2 regions of the Stenotrophomonas sp. Steno-Z4 genome follow, and region 1 is predicted to be linked to the other one. Evidence: riboswitches for the same ligand, from Rfam matches in the RefSeq annotation. Region 1 holds a riboswitch; the other holds the start of a gene.
The links. A riboswitch is a leader RNA that binds a small molecule or an ion and turns the genes downstream of it on or off. The one in region 1 is predicted to bind cobalamin.
Positions count from the first base shown of each region.

Region 2: it holds a riboswitch for cobalamin, as region 1 does, so the genes downstream of both, metE (5-methyltetrahydropteroyltriglutamate--homocysteine S-methyltransferase) here and btuB (TonB-dependent vitamin B12 receptor) in region 1, are expected to answer to the same signal.

Region 1 covers NZ_JBWJPC010000005.1:149,280-153,485, forward strand. The annotation lists gene gph (phosphoglycolate phosphatase) at 1-250, shown strand, start outside; gene btuB (TonB-dependent vitamin B12 receptor) at 496-2,337, opposite strand; cobalamin riboswitch at 2,459-2,682, opposite strand; gene AC06E7_RS13255 (histidine phosphatase family protein) at 2,777-3,361, shown strand; gene AC06E7_RS13260 (TfoX/Sxy family protein) at 3,358-3,723, opposite strand; gene AC06E7_RS13265 (GAF domain-containing protein) at 3,720-4,202, opposite strand.
Region 2 covers NZ_JBWJPC010000002.1:376,503-380,708, reverse strand. The annotation lists gene AC06E7_RS08125 (anti-sigma factor) at 1-505, opposite strand, end outside; gene AC06E7_RS08120 (sigma-70 family RNA polymerase sigma factor) at 502-1,071, opposite strand; gene AC06E7_RS08115 (hypothetical protein) at 1,142-1,921, opposite strand; cobalamin riboswitch at 2,033-2,264, shown strand; gene metE (5-methyltetrahydropteroyltriglutamate--homocysteine S-methyltransferase) at 2,479-4,206, shown strand, end outside.

The DNA.
Region 1 (4,206 bases):
GATACTGGGCGGCGATTCGTTGCCTGAGCGCAAGCCCAGTGGCGTACCGCTGCGGCATATCGCCGCTGCATTCGGGGTGGCCCCCACGGCCGCCTTGATGGTGGGGGATTCGATCACCGACTATCGCGCTGCGGTGGATGCAGGCATGCCGGTGGCGCTGGTGCGGTACGGGTATCCGCGCGGGCTGGACCTGGCGACGGTGGACGCGGTGGCGGTGGTGGACGACCTGCGGGCGTTGCCCGGGTTGTAGCGCGGTCGTGGCGTCGTGCCGACCAACGGTCGGCACCTACCGTGCTCGTCGAGCGGTCGTGACGCCGTACCGACCAACGGTCGGCACCTACCGTGTCCGTGGAGCGGCCGTGACGCCGTACTTTGCTCGTGGAGCGGCCGTGACGCCGCACCCTGCTCGTGGAGCGGCGGTGATGCCGAGCCGTGCTCGTGCACCCGGTAGCGCCGGCCGTTGGCCGGCACCTTGCGATGCCGGCCAACGCCGGTTTACTTCGGCTGGTAACGCACGCTCAGGCGGTACTCGCGGCCCGGCTGGTTGTACCAGGCCACCGTTTCGTAATCGCGGTCGAACACATTGGTGACCCGGCCCAGCACCGACCAGTCGCGGCTGAGCGCGTATTCCAGGCGCAGGTCCACGGTGCCATACCCGGCCAGGCGCACGCTGTTGTCGGCGTTGTCGTAGCGCTTGCCGGCACCGAAGGCGGTCACGCCGGCGCGGAAGCCACCGAAGCGGCGGTCGATGTCCAGGCGCGCGGTGTCCTGCGCGCGGCGGGCCAGCCAGTTGTCGAACTGGGCGCTGCCGTCGGTGCGGTTGCGGGGGTCGGTGTGGCTGAGCTGTGCGCTGAGGTCAAAGCCGGCCACGGTCATTGAGCCGGTCAGCTCGGCGCCACGGATCCGCGCCTTTTCCACCTGCGACATCATGAAGGTGGTGGCGTCGTAGGTGATCAGGTCATCGATGCGGGTTTCATACACATCCAGGCCCCAGCGCCAGCTGTCGCCCTGCTGGGCGATGCCAAGGTTGGCGCTCTTGGATTTCTCGGGATCCAGCCCGGGCACGCCGCTCCACGGGTCATACAGGTCACTGAAGGTCGGCGCCTTGAACGCGGTGCCGTAGCTGGCATTGAGGCGGAAGCCACTGCCCAGTTCCATGCCCCAGCCCAAGCTGCCGGTGGTGTGGTTGCCGAACTGTTCGTTGTCGTCGTTGCGCACGCTGGCCTGCAGGTGGTGCGCGCCGAAGCGGCCCTGGTACTGCACGAATACGCCGGTGTTGTCGCGGCTGTCGACCAGATAGCCCGCGCTGCTGCCGTCCAGGTTGTCCTGGCTCCAGTCCACGCCGGCGCTGAGCAGCTGGCCGTCGGCGATGCCCACGTCGGCCTGCACCGAGGCGCTGTCGCGGTGGGTCTGTGCGGCGCCCAGCCAGGTGTCGTCGTTGTAGTTGTCCGACTCGTTGTCGGCACGGCCGACGTTGGCGGTCAGGGTGAAGCGCTCGCTCGGCGTGTAGCGGACCTTGCCGCCCAGCACCTGCTGCAGGGTTTCGGAGTAGTTGTAGTAGCCGTCGTAGTGGTTCTCGCCTTCGGCGCGCAGCGCGGTGCCTTCCACGCTCAGGCTGTCGGTCAGCGTGTAGCCGCCGCGCAGGCTCATCGACAGGTTGCGGTATCCGTCGCGGTCGGGTTCGTTGGCGCCGCAGCCGGCGAAGGTGACTGGATCACCGTTGCAGGAGTTGATGCCGTCGGTGTGCTGGTAGGCGATGTCGGTGCCGAACCAGCCGCGCGCGCCGGTGCCGCCAAAGCCGCCGCTGGCTTCGCGCAGGCCGTTGCTGCCGCCGCCCAGTTGCAGGTGGGGGGCGAAGTCGCCGGCATTGCGTCGGGTGAAGATCTGGATCACGCCGCCGATCGCGTCCGCGCCGTACAGGCTGGACTGCGGGCCGCGCACGATTTCCACGCGTTCGATCTGCGCCAGCGGCAGGTCCTGCAGCATGGCCAGGCCAAGGTCGCCGGTGTTGATGCGCACGCCATCGACCAGCACCAGGGTGTGGGCCGAATTGGTGCCGCGCAGGAACAGCGAGCTCTGCTTGCCCAGCCCACCGCTGTTGTTGAGGTTGATGCCGGCGCGGCCGCGCAGCAGGTCCTGCAGCGACGGCGCCTGGCTGCGCTCGATTTCGGCGCGGTCGATCACCTGCGCCGGCGAGATGCTGTCCTGCAGGGCAATCGGGGTGCGCGTGGCGGTCACCAGCACCTGGTCCAGTGCGGTGGCATCGTCCTGTGCGGCGGCCACACCGGGCAGCGCCGAGAGTACGGCCAGGGAAAGAAGGCGGATCTGCAGCTTCATCGTTGACTCCAAACACCGCGCACGCCCGCGCGGCAAGGTTGTGGGAGGCGGTCAACGGGGGCAGGGACGGTGGGCGGGCGCAGGTACGGCGCCGCTTGCCGCCGCCATGCCCGCCGCATCGCAACCAGTCGTCTTCCAGGCCGGTCTCCGGGCTCGCGGGCCGATGGCGGACCATCGCGCCAGGCGCCTTCCCATGCTTGCGCACAGTGGCATGTTGCCTGGCTTCCACGCTTACCGTTGCGGGGGCAGCGCCGGAATGGCAGCAGGCAGGACCTGTTGCGTCACCGGCTTCCCGTTTCAACCTGCCGGCTTGCGCCGCAGGTCACCTGAAAGTGGGCGCAGTGTAGAGCAAAGCCCGGCGGCCGGCGCACTGCCGGCAGGGGCGGTGCGACGCCAGCGGTTAGAATGCGCCTCGCTTTTTGACGTGGTTGCAGTCCCTATGATCCTGGACCTGATCCGGCACGCGGCCACTGGCCGCGACGACCACCTGGATGGGCGTACCGATCCGCCGCTGGACGTGCAGGGCATCCATCTGATCTGCGCACGCCATGCCGACCTGCACTGGCAGCGCGTGCTGAGTTCACCGCGCCGGCGTGCGCTGGACACCGCCGCTGCGTTGGCGCTGCCGCGCGGGCTGGAGGTGATCGCGGACGAGGAATGGGAGGAGCTGGATTTCGGCGACTGGGACGGCCAGCCGCTGCAGGCGCTGCCGATGCAGGCGCTGCAGGCATTCCACCTGGACGCGCATGCGAATCCGCCGCCGCATGGCGAAAGCTGGGGGCATTTCGAGCGCCGCATCGCGCGCGCATTGCATCGGCTGCTGGATGAGCCCGAGCCGGTTCCAACGCTGGTGGTCAGCCATGGCGGCCCGTTGCGGATGGTGCTGTCGCAGGTGTGCGGGCTGCCGATGGCGATGTGCTGGGCGCTGCGCATCGACCACGGTACGCGGCTGCAGCTGCGGGTGGAGCGGGACGATGGGGAGCTGTGGGGGGAACTACTGGAGTTGCAGCAGGCGTCGCCCTAGCGGTCGTCGTCGGTGTCGAACGCGGCGTCGCCGCCGTCGGCATCGTCATCGTTGGCCACGGTGCGGTCATACACCGGGCCCGAGGCCGGCGGTGCCTTCTTCAGCGGCTTGTCGGCGATGATCGCGTCGTATTCGGCCACCAGCTCGGCGCGGCGCGCTTCGGGCAGTTCCTGCCAGTGGCAGTCCTGCAGCGCGCCTTCGAGCGAGTAGAGCAGGTTGAGGCTCGGTTTGAAGCCGGCGCGGCGTACCTTCACGAACGCGCCCACCGACCCGGCCGCGGCCAGGTCTTCGGCAGTGCGCAGACCGACCTGGCGCAGCCAGGCCGCGCTCTTGGGGCCGATGTTGCGCAGCTTGGTGCTCATCCCAGGGCCTCGACGAACACCGCGGCGATGGCTTCCAGCCCGGCCTGGTCATCGGCATCGAAACGGGCCAGCACCGGGCTGTCCAGGTCGAACACGCCGATCAGGGTGTCGCCGTGGACCAGCGGCACCACCAGTTCCGAGCGCGAGGCCGAATCACAGGCGATGTGGCCCGGGAAGGCGTCCACGTCCTCGATGCGTTGGGTTACCCGCTGCGAGGCGGCCGCGCCGCACACACCCTTGTCCAGCGGAATGCGCACGCAGGCTGGCAGGCCCTGGAACGGGCCGACCACCAGTTCAGTGCCATCAAACAGGTAGAAACCCACCCAGTTCAGCTGCGGCAGCGCGTGGTAGACCAGCGCTGACAGGTTGGCGGCATTGGCAATGCGGTCGCGTTCACCGTGCACCAGGGCACGGGCCTGGGCCAGCAGCTGGCCGTACTGTTCCGGCTTGCTGCCGGTGAGCGTGGAAGTATCGAACATGGTC
Region 2 (4,206 bases), on a different contig from region 1:
CCTGTGCCTTGTCGACCGAGGCCAGCCAGCCGGGCGTGCCATCGTCGTGCAGCAGCGGGGTGACCGGCTTGGTCGCCTGCTCCGGCTCGGCCGGGGTCTGCGCCGGGGTGACGGCCACCGGGGTGGACGGGGCGGTGGGCAGCGGCTGGCGGTTGAACACCGCCACCAGTGCCAGCGCCGCCGCCAGGGCAGTCATGCCCTGCCAGAAGCCGGTGCGCTGCCAGAGCCTGGGCGCGGCGGTCACCGCCGGCCAGCCCAGCTCGCTGCGGATGCGCGGCCACAGGTGCGCCGGCACCGCCTCGCTGCCGAGCTCTTCCAGCAGCGGGGCCAGCCGCACCTGCCACTGCTCGACCAGCCGGGCGAAGCCCGGGTCGGTGGCGATGCGGTGTTCGATCTTGAGGCGCTCGGCGGCGTCGTGCACGCCCAGCACGTATTCGCCGGCCAGGATGTCGGCGCTCGGCGGCTGGCCGTCGTCTTGAATATCGTGAAGGTCGCGGATGTTCATCGTTCGAGGCACACCCGCAGTTGGCCCAGCCCGCGCCGGATCCAGCTCTTCACCGAACCCAGCGGCGAACCGATGCGGCGGGCCAGCTCTTCATAGCTGGCACCGTGCAGGAACGCACTGCGGATCAGCGAGCGGCGGCGCGGTTCCAGGGTATCCAGGCAATCATCCAGACGCTCGCGGTCGGAGGCGTGCTCGGCCGCCTGCGCCGGCTGCGGCGCGAAATCGGGAATCTCTTCGGCCACGGAAAGCTCATCCAGCGGGCGCGGCGGGGCCGAGCGCAGGCGGTCGATCGCGCGGTTGCGCGCCATCATCGAGAGCCAGGTCATGGCCGAGGCCCGCGTGGCATCGAACTGGGTGGCCTTGCGCCAGACCGTGGTGAAGACGTCCTGCAGGACCTCTTCGGCATCGCGGCGGTCGCGCAGGGTGTGCAGGCAGATCGCGAACAGCCGGCCCGAGGCCAGCTGGTAAACGGACTCGAACGCCTGGCGGTCGCCCTCGGCCACCTGGACCAGAAGCCGGTCCAAGCGTGTTGATGCGGCGGTATCGGAAGCATCCAGCTCAGGCATCGCGGGCTCGGTGTCGGCAGGTAGCAAGCCTGCATGGTCGTTGCTCCTGAGGTCGGCTGCAAGAGGGTATTCATGAGTCGCATGTCTTCACCAACGCTTGCCCCCGCGCCGTGGCAAGCTCGGCCGCGCCAGCGGCTACGGGCGGCGAGGGGAACTCCACGCGCACCTGCGGGTAGCGCCCCTTGTGGTCACGTACGTTGCCGGTGCCGGTGAACTGCAGCAGGCGCTGGTCGGCGCTGGCATAGATGAGGGTTACCGCCGGCACCGCGAAGCCGAACCAGGCATCGAGCTTCATCTGCAGCTGCTGCGCCGGCTGCCCTTTCCAGGTGAGCGCTGCGGTGCGTTGCAGCTTCAACGGCACCAGCCGCTGGCGGCTGGGCAGCAGGAACTGGAACGCCACCGGCTGCCCTTCGAGCAGGTCCGCCCAATGCCGGCGCACGGCCGCGTCGAATCCGGCGTCGACGACCGCGCCCGCAGGCACCTCCAAGGCGCGGCTGACCAGCTTGTCGTCCGAAGTGGCACGCACATACACCGTGCGCGCCGCACCATTCCCACGCACGCCTTCCTGGTAGCCGTCGCGGCCGTCTTCCAGCGCGAAATCCGGCGTCTGCGGGCTGCCCTGCGGCGTCATCCACTTGCGCGCGAAGGGGCGGCCGTCCGCGCAGCGGTACAGCACCAGCCGCGACAACGCCTCGGGCGGCCCCTGCAGCCAGTGCGTCTCGCGGTAGAGCAACGAACCACCATCCGCAGCGAACGCGCGCCCTTCCTGCCGCTGCACGGCCTGGGCAGGCGCCAGCAACGGGAACAGCAGCAGAAGCAGTCCAGCCGAGCTGAGAGGGAGGCGGCGCATGCCGGTTTCCATGGGAGGTTGCTGGAGAGATACGCGGCAAGTGGGCGCACGGATGCAGTGGGCCGCACAAGGCAGTGCACGCACTCCCCTTGACCGCCGCCCCAACTCGGCCTACCTTGTGCTCGTCGAAGGTATCCATCTCTTCATGCAGATGAAGGGATGGGTTTAAACGGGAATCCGGTGACGGTGCCTTGCGCACCCATTCCGGAGCTGCCCCGCAGCGGTGAGTGGAAACGAAACCTGCCAACAGCACTGGGCTTGGCGCCTGGGAAGCGGCAGGAAGTAGGTGGGCTCCGTGCCCGTGTCCATCAGCCCGAATACCGGCCCCGGCCGGAGGACACGACCGTCCTCTGATTCGACCTGGAACGTCCGCGGGGAGGTTGCCGGGGCCTGCCGCCATGCGTCCTGCGTGGCGCTGCCCCCGTGCGTCCGCTTCACGGCATCCGGTTCGCCCGCGGGGGCGAAGGTCGCTGGCGGGGCGGACACGGCAGCAATGGCGTGGGTGCCGCGCAGTTCCTTCGTTCCTCAATGCCGCTACTGCAATGAGGACACGTTCCATGACCACTGTTACCAACCTGGGTTTCCCCCGCATCGGCGCCAAACGCGAGCTCAAGCGCGCGCTGGAAGCGTACTGGTCCGGCCAGAGCAGCGCCGAAGCGCTGCAGGACACCGCCACCGCCCTGCGTACCACGCATTGGCAGCTGCAGCGCGACGCCGGGGTGGATGTGCCACCCAGCAACGACTTCAGCCTGTACGACCAGGTGCTGGATGCCGCCTTCCTGTTCGATGCCATTCCCGCCCGCTACCGCGCGCTGGCCGATGCCGATCCGCTGGCCGGCTATTTCGCGATGGCACGCGGGCTGCAGCGCGATGGCTTCGACCTGCACGCGCTGGAAATGACCAAGTGGTTCGACACCAACTACCACTACCTCGTGCCCGAACTGCAGGCCGGCCAGGGCTTCGCGCTGCGCGGCGACAAGCCGCTGGCCGAGTACCGCCAGGCCAGGGCGCTGGGTATCGAAACCCGCCCGGTGCTGATCGGCCCGGTGACCTTCCTGCTGCTGTCCAAGACCACCGACGGCAGCCCGGCGCTGGACCTGCTGGATGCGCTGCTGCCGGTGTACGTGCAGCTGCTGGGCCAGCTGCTGGCCGCAGGCGCGCAGTGGGTGCAGCTGGATGAGCCGGCGCTGGTGCAGGACCTCAGCCCGGAGGCGCGCGCCGCGTTTGAACACGCATACGCCGTGCTGGCCGACGCCCCCCGCCCGAAGGTGCTGGTGGCCACCTACTTCGGCGCATTGGACGACAACCTGGAACTGGCGGCCTCGCTGCCGGTGGATGGCCTGCACGTGGACCTGGTGCGCGCGCCGGAACAGCTGGATGCGGTGATCAAGGCCCTGCCCGCCGGCCGCGTGCTCTCGGCCGGCCTGGTCAACGGCCGCAACATCTGGCGTACCCACCTGGACAACGCGCTGGTGCTGGCGCGCTATGCCCACGGCCAGCTGGGCAGCGATTTCCTGTGGCTGGCGCCATCGTGTTCGCTGCTGCACAGCCCGGTGGACCTGGCGCATGAGAAGAAGCTGGACGACGAACTGCGTGGCTGGCTGGCGTTCTCGAAGCAGAAGCTGGAAGAGCTGCGCGTGCTGGCCGATGCGATCGACGCGCCGGCGCGCGCCGAAGCCGCGCTTGAGCTCTCGCGCGAGCGCGTCGCCTCCCGCAAGCGCTCGCCGCGCGTGCACAACCCCGCCGTGGCCGCGCGCCTGGCCGCACTGACCCCGGCCGATGCACAGCGCCACAGCCGCTACCCGCAGCGCCACCTGGCCCAGGCCGCCGCACTGAAGCTGCCGCGCTTCCCCACCACCACCATTGGTTCCTTCCCGCAGACGCTGGAAGTGCGTGAGGCCCGCGCCCGCAACAAGTCCGGCACCCTGCCCGACGCCGACTACGATGCGTTTCTGGCCAGCCAGACCGAGCACTGCGTGCGCATCCAGGAGCAGATCGGGCTGGACGTGCTGGTGCACGGCGAGTTCGAGCGCAACGACATGGTGGAGTACTTCGGCGAGCAGCTGGAGGGCTTTGCCTTCACCAAGAACGGCTGGGTGCAGAGCTACGGCTCGCGCTGCGTGAAGCCGCCGGTGATCTACGGCGACGTGACCCGCCCACAGCCCATGACCGTGCGCTGGTCGCAGTACGCACAATCGCTCACCGACCGCCCCATGAAGGGCATGCTGACCGGCCCGGTAACGGTGCTGCAGTGGTCGTTCGTACGGGATGACCAGGCCCGCGCC